Regions from separate parts of the Arthrobacter phoenicis genome, predicted to be linked through region 1. Evidence: riboswitches for the same ligand, from Rfam matches in the RefSeq annotation. Region 1 holds a riboswitch; the other holds the start of a gene.
The links. A riboswitch is a leader RNA that binds a small molecule or an ion and turns the genes downstream of it on or off. The one in region 1 is predicted to bind fluoride.
Positions count from the first base shown of each region.

Region 2: another riboswitch for fluoride. It lies ahead of ABC337_RS00195 (universal stress protein); the one in region 1 lies ahead of ABC337_RS12960 (phosphatase PAP2 family protein).

Region 1 is NZ_JBDFMK010000001.1:2,743,223-2,746,425, forward strand. Features, by position in the region: gene ABC337_RS12945 (inorganic diphosphatase) at 1-14, shown strand, start outside; gene ABC337_RS12950 (hypothetical protein) at 37-360, shown strand; gene ABC337_RS12955 (cysteine--tRNA ligase) at 515-1,189, shown strand; gene ABC337_RS12960 (phosphatase PAP2 family protein) at 1,204-1,830, opposite strand; fluoride riboswitch at 2,073-2,146, opposite strand; gene ABC337_RS12965 (MutS-related protein) at 2,314-3,203, shown strand, end outside.
Region 2 is NZ_JBDFMK010000001.1:37,302-40,504, reverse strand. Features, by position in the region: gene ABC337_RS00205 (alkaline phosphatase family protein) at 1-477, opposite strand, end outside; gene arfB (alternative ribosome rescue aminoacyl-tRNA hydrolase ArfB) at 649-1,071, opposite strand; fluoride riboswitch at 1,215-1,301, shown strand; gene ABC337_RS00195 (universal stress protein) at 1,380-1,958, shown strand; gene ABC337_RS00190 (fluoride efflux transporter FluC) at 1,958-2,473, shown strand; gene crcB (fluoride efflux transporter CrcB) at 2,470-2,847, shown strand; gene ABC337_RS00180 (MFS transporter) at 2,844-3,203, shown strand, end outside.

The DNA of each region.
Region 1 (3,203 bases):
GCTGGGTGGACTGACCGGCAAAGAAGGTGATGAGGCGTGAATTCATCATTTGATGCTCCGCTGTCGGCGGTGGACCTGACGCGGTTCGGCCGCGCCCGCTGGCTTCCGCCGTATGGGGAGGGCAACGGTCTGGACGCGCTCTTCTGGGCCTGCCTGGCCGAACTTCCGCACAGAATGGTGCCCAGTGCCTTGGAAGCCCTCCGTGAGGAGGACATCCCGGGCTGGGCGGCGCCTTTGAAGAAACCGCGGGTGCTCCCGCCGGTCAGGGCCGGGGAGGAGCCCTATCAGCTGTGGGTCGCGACCCTGCGGTACAACGGCGGCGAGGATGTCCTCATCCGGGTCCTGAATGACTCGCGTTGAGGGGCCAATGTTGGCTGCGGAAGCCATAAGAGCCATAGAGGAACACCCGATCACGTCGACCGGTTCGGCTGCATGCGTAAAGGCCGGGCAGGGCCCCTTGCGGGTCAAAGTAGACGTGCGGGGTCTGGGGCAAAGCTCGTTTCAGGCACTGAGGGTGTTGCTGGTTGCTGATGTGCTCCGGCGTCTGGCTGAGGACCTGCATGGCATCCAGGTGCTGCTGGCCGTCCTCGATGACGGTAACGGACTGCCGGCTGGCCCAGGTGACTGGAAGAAGGCGTCGCTGATCGGGGAGCCGTCAATGCGCAGCCACTCCGAATCGGAGATTGAGGCGTTTCTCCGCGGGCCCGCAGCTGCCGTCATCAGAGCCGCAGCACCCGCAGGGACCGTCGCCAGGGCACCCGTGCCAGGGCAGATCCTGGAGATCGGCGCGGTGCAACCTCCTGCTCCGTGCGGAGCGCCGTTCGACTCCAGCCTGCCCGGCGACCACGATCCGCTCGCGCTTCGCCTCTGCATCCTTCGCTTCCCCTACGCCAGTCCCGCCGTTCTGTCGCGGGCCAGGCTCCACCGGGCTGGGGAGACCTTGCAACGGTGGCGGTTCAAGGTGGCCAACTGGAAGGACATGCCGGCCGCGCCGGCTGTGCCTGAAGTTCTAGCAGCCGCCGACCATGCTCTTAGCTCCGACTTGAACACGGCCGCAGTGCTGACCCTGCTTCATCGGCTCGAAACCGACCAGAGCCTGGCCTCGGGCGGCAAGTTTGCGACCTTTACCCGCCTGGACCGCGTGTTGGGGCTGGAACTGCTCCGCATGGTGGGCAAGGCCCGCTGGTAACCGCGCCCGTTCGGTCACTTTCCCGGGATAGCGGGCAGATGTGGAGCGGTGGAAGCCCTTGGTGCTTGCACCAGCACTGCCAGCGGGGTCCGGTTCAGGCGCACCAACAACAGCGACACCGGCCGATGGAGCAGCCACTGGAGTACGAGGGCGATGAGCGTTCCTGCGGCAAGACCTGCAACGGTGTCCGTCGGGTAATGCATGCCCGTATACACACGGCCGAAAGCCAGGACGGCGGCCGCAATGACGGCCAGGATTCCCAGTTTCCTGCTGACAAAGAACAGTCCTGCCATGAACGCCCCGGCCATGATGCAGTGGTCGCTGGGCATCGAGAAGTCCTGCCCGCACGGCAGCAAGGCCTGGGCCCCGGCGACGGCGTTGCACGGCCGGACGCGGCCAATCAGTGGGGAGATCAGGTGCTGGTTGAGGAGGACTGCGGTCACGACGGAAAGGCCTGTCAGTAGCGCGGACGCTGAGCGGGCCGGAGCATCCTTTCGCCGCCGACCTTGCAGCCAGCCGACGACAAGCAGCAATGACAGGAGCACAAGGCCGCCCCACAGGGCGTAGGCGGCCATAAAATCATGGAGCCACGGCGTCTGCCGGGCTAACGCGATAACAGTCAGGTACAAGTCACGATCCATTATGTTCTCCTCCCGGACCGCAGCACGGCCCCATGAATTGTGTGGTGTCTCAAATCGGACCGTTTGACAACGCGCCCGTCGCGCCTCGGAGGTCTGGGTTCCAGGGCGGTGCTGCCGGCGGCACCGGTCCACCCCCGGGGAGCCTGTGGGCGGGCAGGGGCGGCAGGGAAGATTCCTGGCGCCGGATGGGGATTTCGCGCGGCCGGTCCCGGTCGCCGGGCATGGCTCACCTACCTTCGGTCTCAAAGGCAGGAACCATCAGCCGTGCGGCGGTTCGAGCTGTCCAGCTCAGGCGGGATCCATCGCCGGAGACCAACTCTACCTTGTCTGGTTGGCCATACCGATTCTCCTAGGGGCCGCGGTCCTCGCTTGCGAACGTCGTCTGTGGGGCACGCGTGCTGCCAGCTGCACCCTGAACGGCGGCCGGTCCTGATCCGGACGCTACCGCCTCGTTCGCCGGACGAGTAAAATAGTGTTCAGGCGGTGGATCCCGCCCGGACCGGACAGGATACCCGGTTCAAACTGCCTCCCGGCCTATGGTTCCTGTCCGAAGTTCTCGGCGGACGGAGCCCTGACATGCCGGTCTTTCCCGAAGAAGTCCCCACAGGGGGAATCCATCGTGGTGCCGCGCCGACGCTTGGCCCCGTAACGTTCACCGCCAGGACCGCTGGTGCCATGGCAGTAAGTGTTCTCGGGGTGGTGCCCGATGGTGAGGGGCCATTGTTCCTGGAGACCCTGAAGGACCTGCAGCTTGATGCCATCATCGGGGCGGTCACTTCCGGTCGTGCCGGGTATGACCTTGTCCCGTTCTTCCACTCCCCATGCCGGGATGCGGAAACGGTGGCCTTCCGGCATGAGGTGTTCCGTGATCTGGAAATCCCGTCCTGCCTGGATGCGGTTGAAAGGTTCAGCAGCGGGATGCAGAGTGTGCGCGAGCAGCTGGCCCAGGCAGGGAAGCTTCATTACAGGCTGCAGCAACAGGCACTGGTCCTGGCTGCGGCCCGGACCTATTGTTCAGCCGTGACCGGCCTGCGCGGGGAACTTTCCGCCCTGGGCCTGCAGTCGCCCGGGTTCAGGGCCTTGACCGCTTTCCTGGACGCCTACACCTCGTCAGGTTTCTTTACCCGGATCCGGACAGAGGCCGACCGGATCCGGGCCGACCTGGACGCGGTCTCCTACAAAATCCATATCGACGGGGGACACGTCAGCGTCAGCCCCTACCGGGACGAAGTGGACTACACCGCCGAAGTGGAAGCTACGTTTGCCAGGTTCCGGCAAGGTGCGGTGAAGGACTACCGCAGCAAACTCCCGACGCCGGTCGAATTGGACCATGTCGAGGCGCAGGTGCTTGACCGTGTAGCGATCCTGTTCGC
Region 2 (3,203 bases), 2.7 Mb from region 1:
GTCCTCCATGTAGCCGCGCCAGGTCTTGTGCGCCGCGTCCAGTTGGCCGGCGAGGGTGGGAACGTCGGCCGGGAAGAGGCACCCGTCGCCCAGCAGTTGGCCCTGGGAGTCCAGCCCCGTGCCGCTGAAGGGCGTGTAGGTGTGGCAGTCATGTTCGGTGCTGGTGTTTGGCGGCTGGCCGGAGATCTGGGCCAGGTAATTCGGCAGCGAGTTGTGGGAGATGCCGTAGTAGCTGTCCAGCAGGACGCCCTGGGAGCGCAGGGTACCGGCCAGGTAGGGGGCGGGGGAACCGCTGTCCCAGACCCGGTCGAAGCCCTTGTTCTCAAGGTTGATCACGAAGATGTGCCCGGGCGTCCCGGTCCGTTGCGGCGCGGCGGCGGGGGACTGGCAGGCCGTGACCGCGGTGAGGAGCAGGGCGAGCAGGAAGGCGGCCCGTGCAGTGCGGCGGTGCGCGCTCCGGTGCGGAAGCAGGGTCACGGTCAGCTCCTCTCGGGACCGCCGGGGAAGACGTTTCCGCGCCTCCGGGTGGAGGAGCAACGGGGTACCCGGTTCAAAAACTGTGCCATGCCGCGGAGGCTCCGCTCCCGCGTGAAGCCTGTGAGTTCCCCTTGAATTTCGGTAGCCCGAAAATTCCGGGTGCCTTCCCGGCTACTCGGCGCTGGGCCGGCGGCGCTGCTGCTTCGTCGCGGAGCGCAGTTTCTTCCCGGCCAGCCGCCGCCGGGTGGAGCCGCGGGTGGGGGAGGTTTTGCGCCGGGCAGCGGGCCCGGGCGCCAGCGCCTCCGCCAGCAGGTGCGCCAAGCGGGCCGCGGCGGCCTCCCGGTTGCGGAGCTGGGACCGGCGCTCGGAGGCGGCGACGGTCAGGACACCGCCGGTCAGCCGGCCCTCCAGCCGGCGCGCCAGCAGCTCCCGCTGGTCTTCCCGCAGCGAGGGCGATCCGGTGATATCCCAGGACAGTTCCACCCGGCTGTCCGAGGTGTTCACGTGCTGGCCGCCGGGGCCGGAGGAACGCGAGAACCGCCAGCGCAGTTCCGACGCCGGGATTGTCAGGGAATGGTTCACCTCCAGGTCCATGCCACCAGCGTGTCACAGAACAGCGGGCCGTCGGCGAAACGATTGGCGGGCGACCCGGAGCCGCACCCGCCGCCGTCGGGCTACTCAACCGGCCGTCCGCCCTGCGGTGCGGCGTGGCGCGGGGCCGGGTGCGGCGTGTAATCTCTGAACACGGCGATGGATCCCGCCGGAACGGCCTGCACTCCGCACCCCGTTCGAACCGCCTCCTGGCTGATGGTTCCTGCCTTTGCACCAACGAAGGTGGGTGACCCGTGCTGACAGCCGCGTCGCCGCGACGCCTCACACAGACGCCACAGGACAGGAGCATCATGACACCTACAGGACCCGTCCCCGGTCCGGCGGACCCCGCCGCCGGGCAGCATTCCGCTTCCGAACACACCTCCGGCCCCGTCGATCGCATCGCCGGGCCCGTCGTCATGGGCGCGGTCCCGGGACAGCCCCAGGCCGTCGCCCACCGGGCCGCCGAGCTTGCCCTCAGCCTGGGTGTTCCCCTGATCTGCGCCTACGTGGATGTCAGCAGCTACCTCGCCGACGACCAGGCCGGCCACGACGGGACCCGGCCGATCGATCCCGACGGCATCGACGACGACGTCGAGGGGATCGCCGCGGCGCTGAAGGACCGGCTGGGGGAGACCCTGGACGCCGGCGGCGTGCCCTGGTCCTTTGTCGCCCTGGCCGGGGACCCAGCGCGGGCACTCGGCCGGCTCGCCGAGGCCAGCGGCGCCTCGATCATCGTTGTCGGGACGCGGGAGCGCGGCCTCGGCGCCCGTTTCGAGGAGCTGTTGGTCGGCTCGGTGGCGGTGCACCTGACCCACCGCCAGCACCGCCCTGTCCTGGTGGTCCCGCTCGCCCCGCAGCCCCGGCACCACGCGCGGGAGGACCGGTAATGGAACCCCGCACCCCGGACACCGTTCCCGGCGCCCGGCCGGACGGCACCCACGCCGTCGCCCCCGGCACCGGACACTCCGCGCAGGAGCCGGCACGCAGCCGGCGCCCGCTGCACCTGCACCCGGGCTTCCTGCTGCTGGTGGTGGCCGGCGGGATCGCCGGAACGCTGGCCCGCTACGGGCTCGGTTCCATCCTGCCCGCCCCCGGCGGCTGGCCGCTGCCCACGCTCGTGATCAACCTGGCGGGGGCATTCCTGCTGGGCCTGCTGCTGGAGGCCCTGATCCGCCGGGGCCCCGACGCCGGACGGCTGCGCGTCATGCGGCTGCTCCTGGGTACCGGGTTCATGGGCGCCTTCACCACTTACAGCACCCTGGCCCTGGAAAGCAACGGACTGCTCGCCGCCGGCCGCTCCCTCGACGCGCTGGCGTACGTGGGAGCCTCCCTGGTGGGCGGTTTCCTCGCCACCTTCGCCGGCATCCGGCTGGCCTCCGCGCGGCAGGGGGCACCCGAATGAGCCTGGTCACCGTCGCCCTGCTGGGCCTGGCCGGCGGCCTCGGCGCAGCCTCCCGGTTCCTGCTGGACGGACTGATCCGCAGCCGGGTCCGCGCCGCCCTCCCCGTGGCCACCATCGTCGTCAACGTCACCGGCTCCTTCCTCCTCGGCCTGATCGCCGGGGCCGTCGGAGCCCACGCCGCACCGGCGGAACTCCAGCTGATCGCCGGGACCGGGTTCCTGGGCGGCTACACCACCTTCAGCACCGCCAGCTTCGAGACGGTGCGCCTGGTCCAGTCCGGCCGGTCCGGGCTGGCGCTGGTCAACGGCCTCGGCACGGCCCTCGCCGCGGTCGGTGCGGCCGCCGCCGGCCTTATCCTGGGCGGGCTGCTGTGAGCTCCTCCGACCAGCCGGCACAGGCCGCGCCGGCAACGGCCGCGCGCCGGGAAAACCGGTTCGGCCCGATGGGCTTCGTCCTGTCCTTTGGTGTGGTCAGCATGCTGGCCGACGTCGTCTACGAGGGCGCCCGCGCCATCACCGGACCGTATCTGGCCACCCTCGGCGCCAGCGCCGTGATGGTCGGCTTCATCACCGGCGTCGGCGAGGCCGTGGCGCTGGTCCTCCGGCTCGGAACCGGGCCGCTGGCGGACCGCACGCGCAAGTACTGGCCGCTGACCATCACCGGGTACGCCCTGACCGCCGTCGCCGTCCCGCTGCTGGCCCTCGCCGGGTCCCTCTGGCAGGCCTCCGCC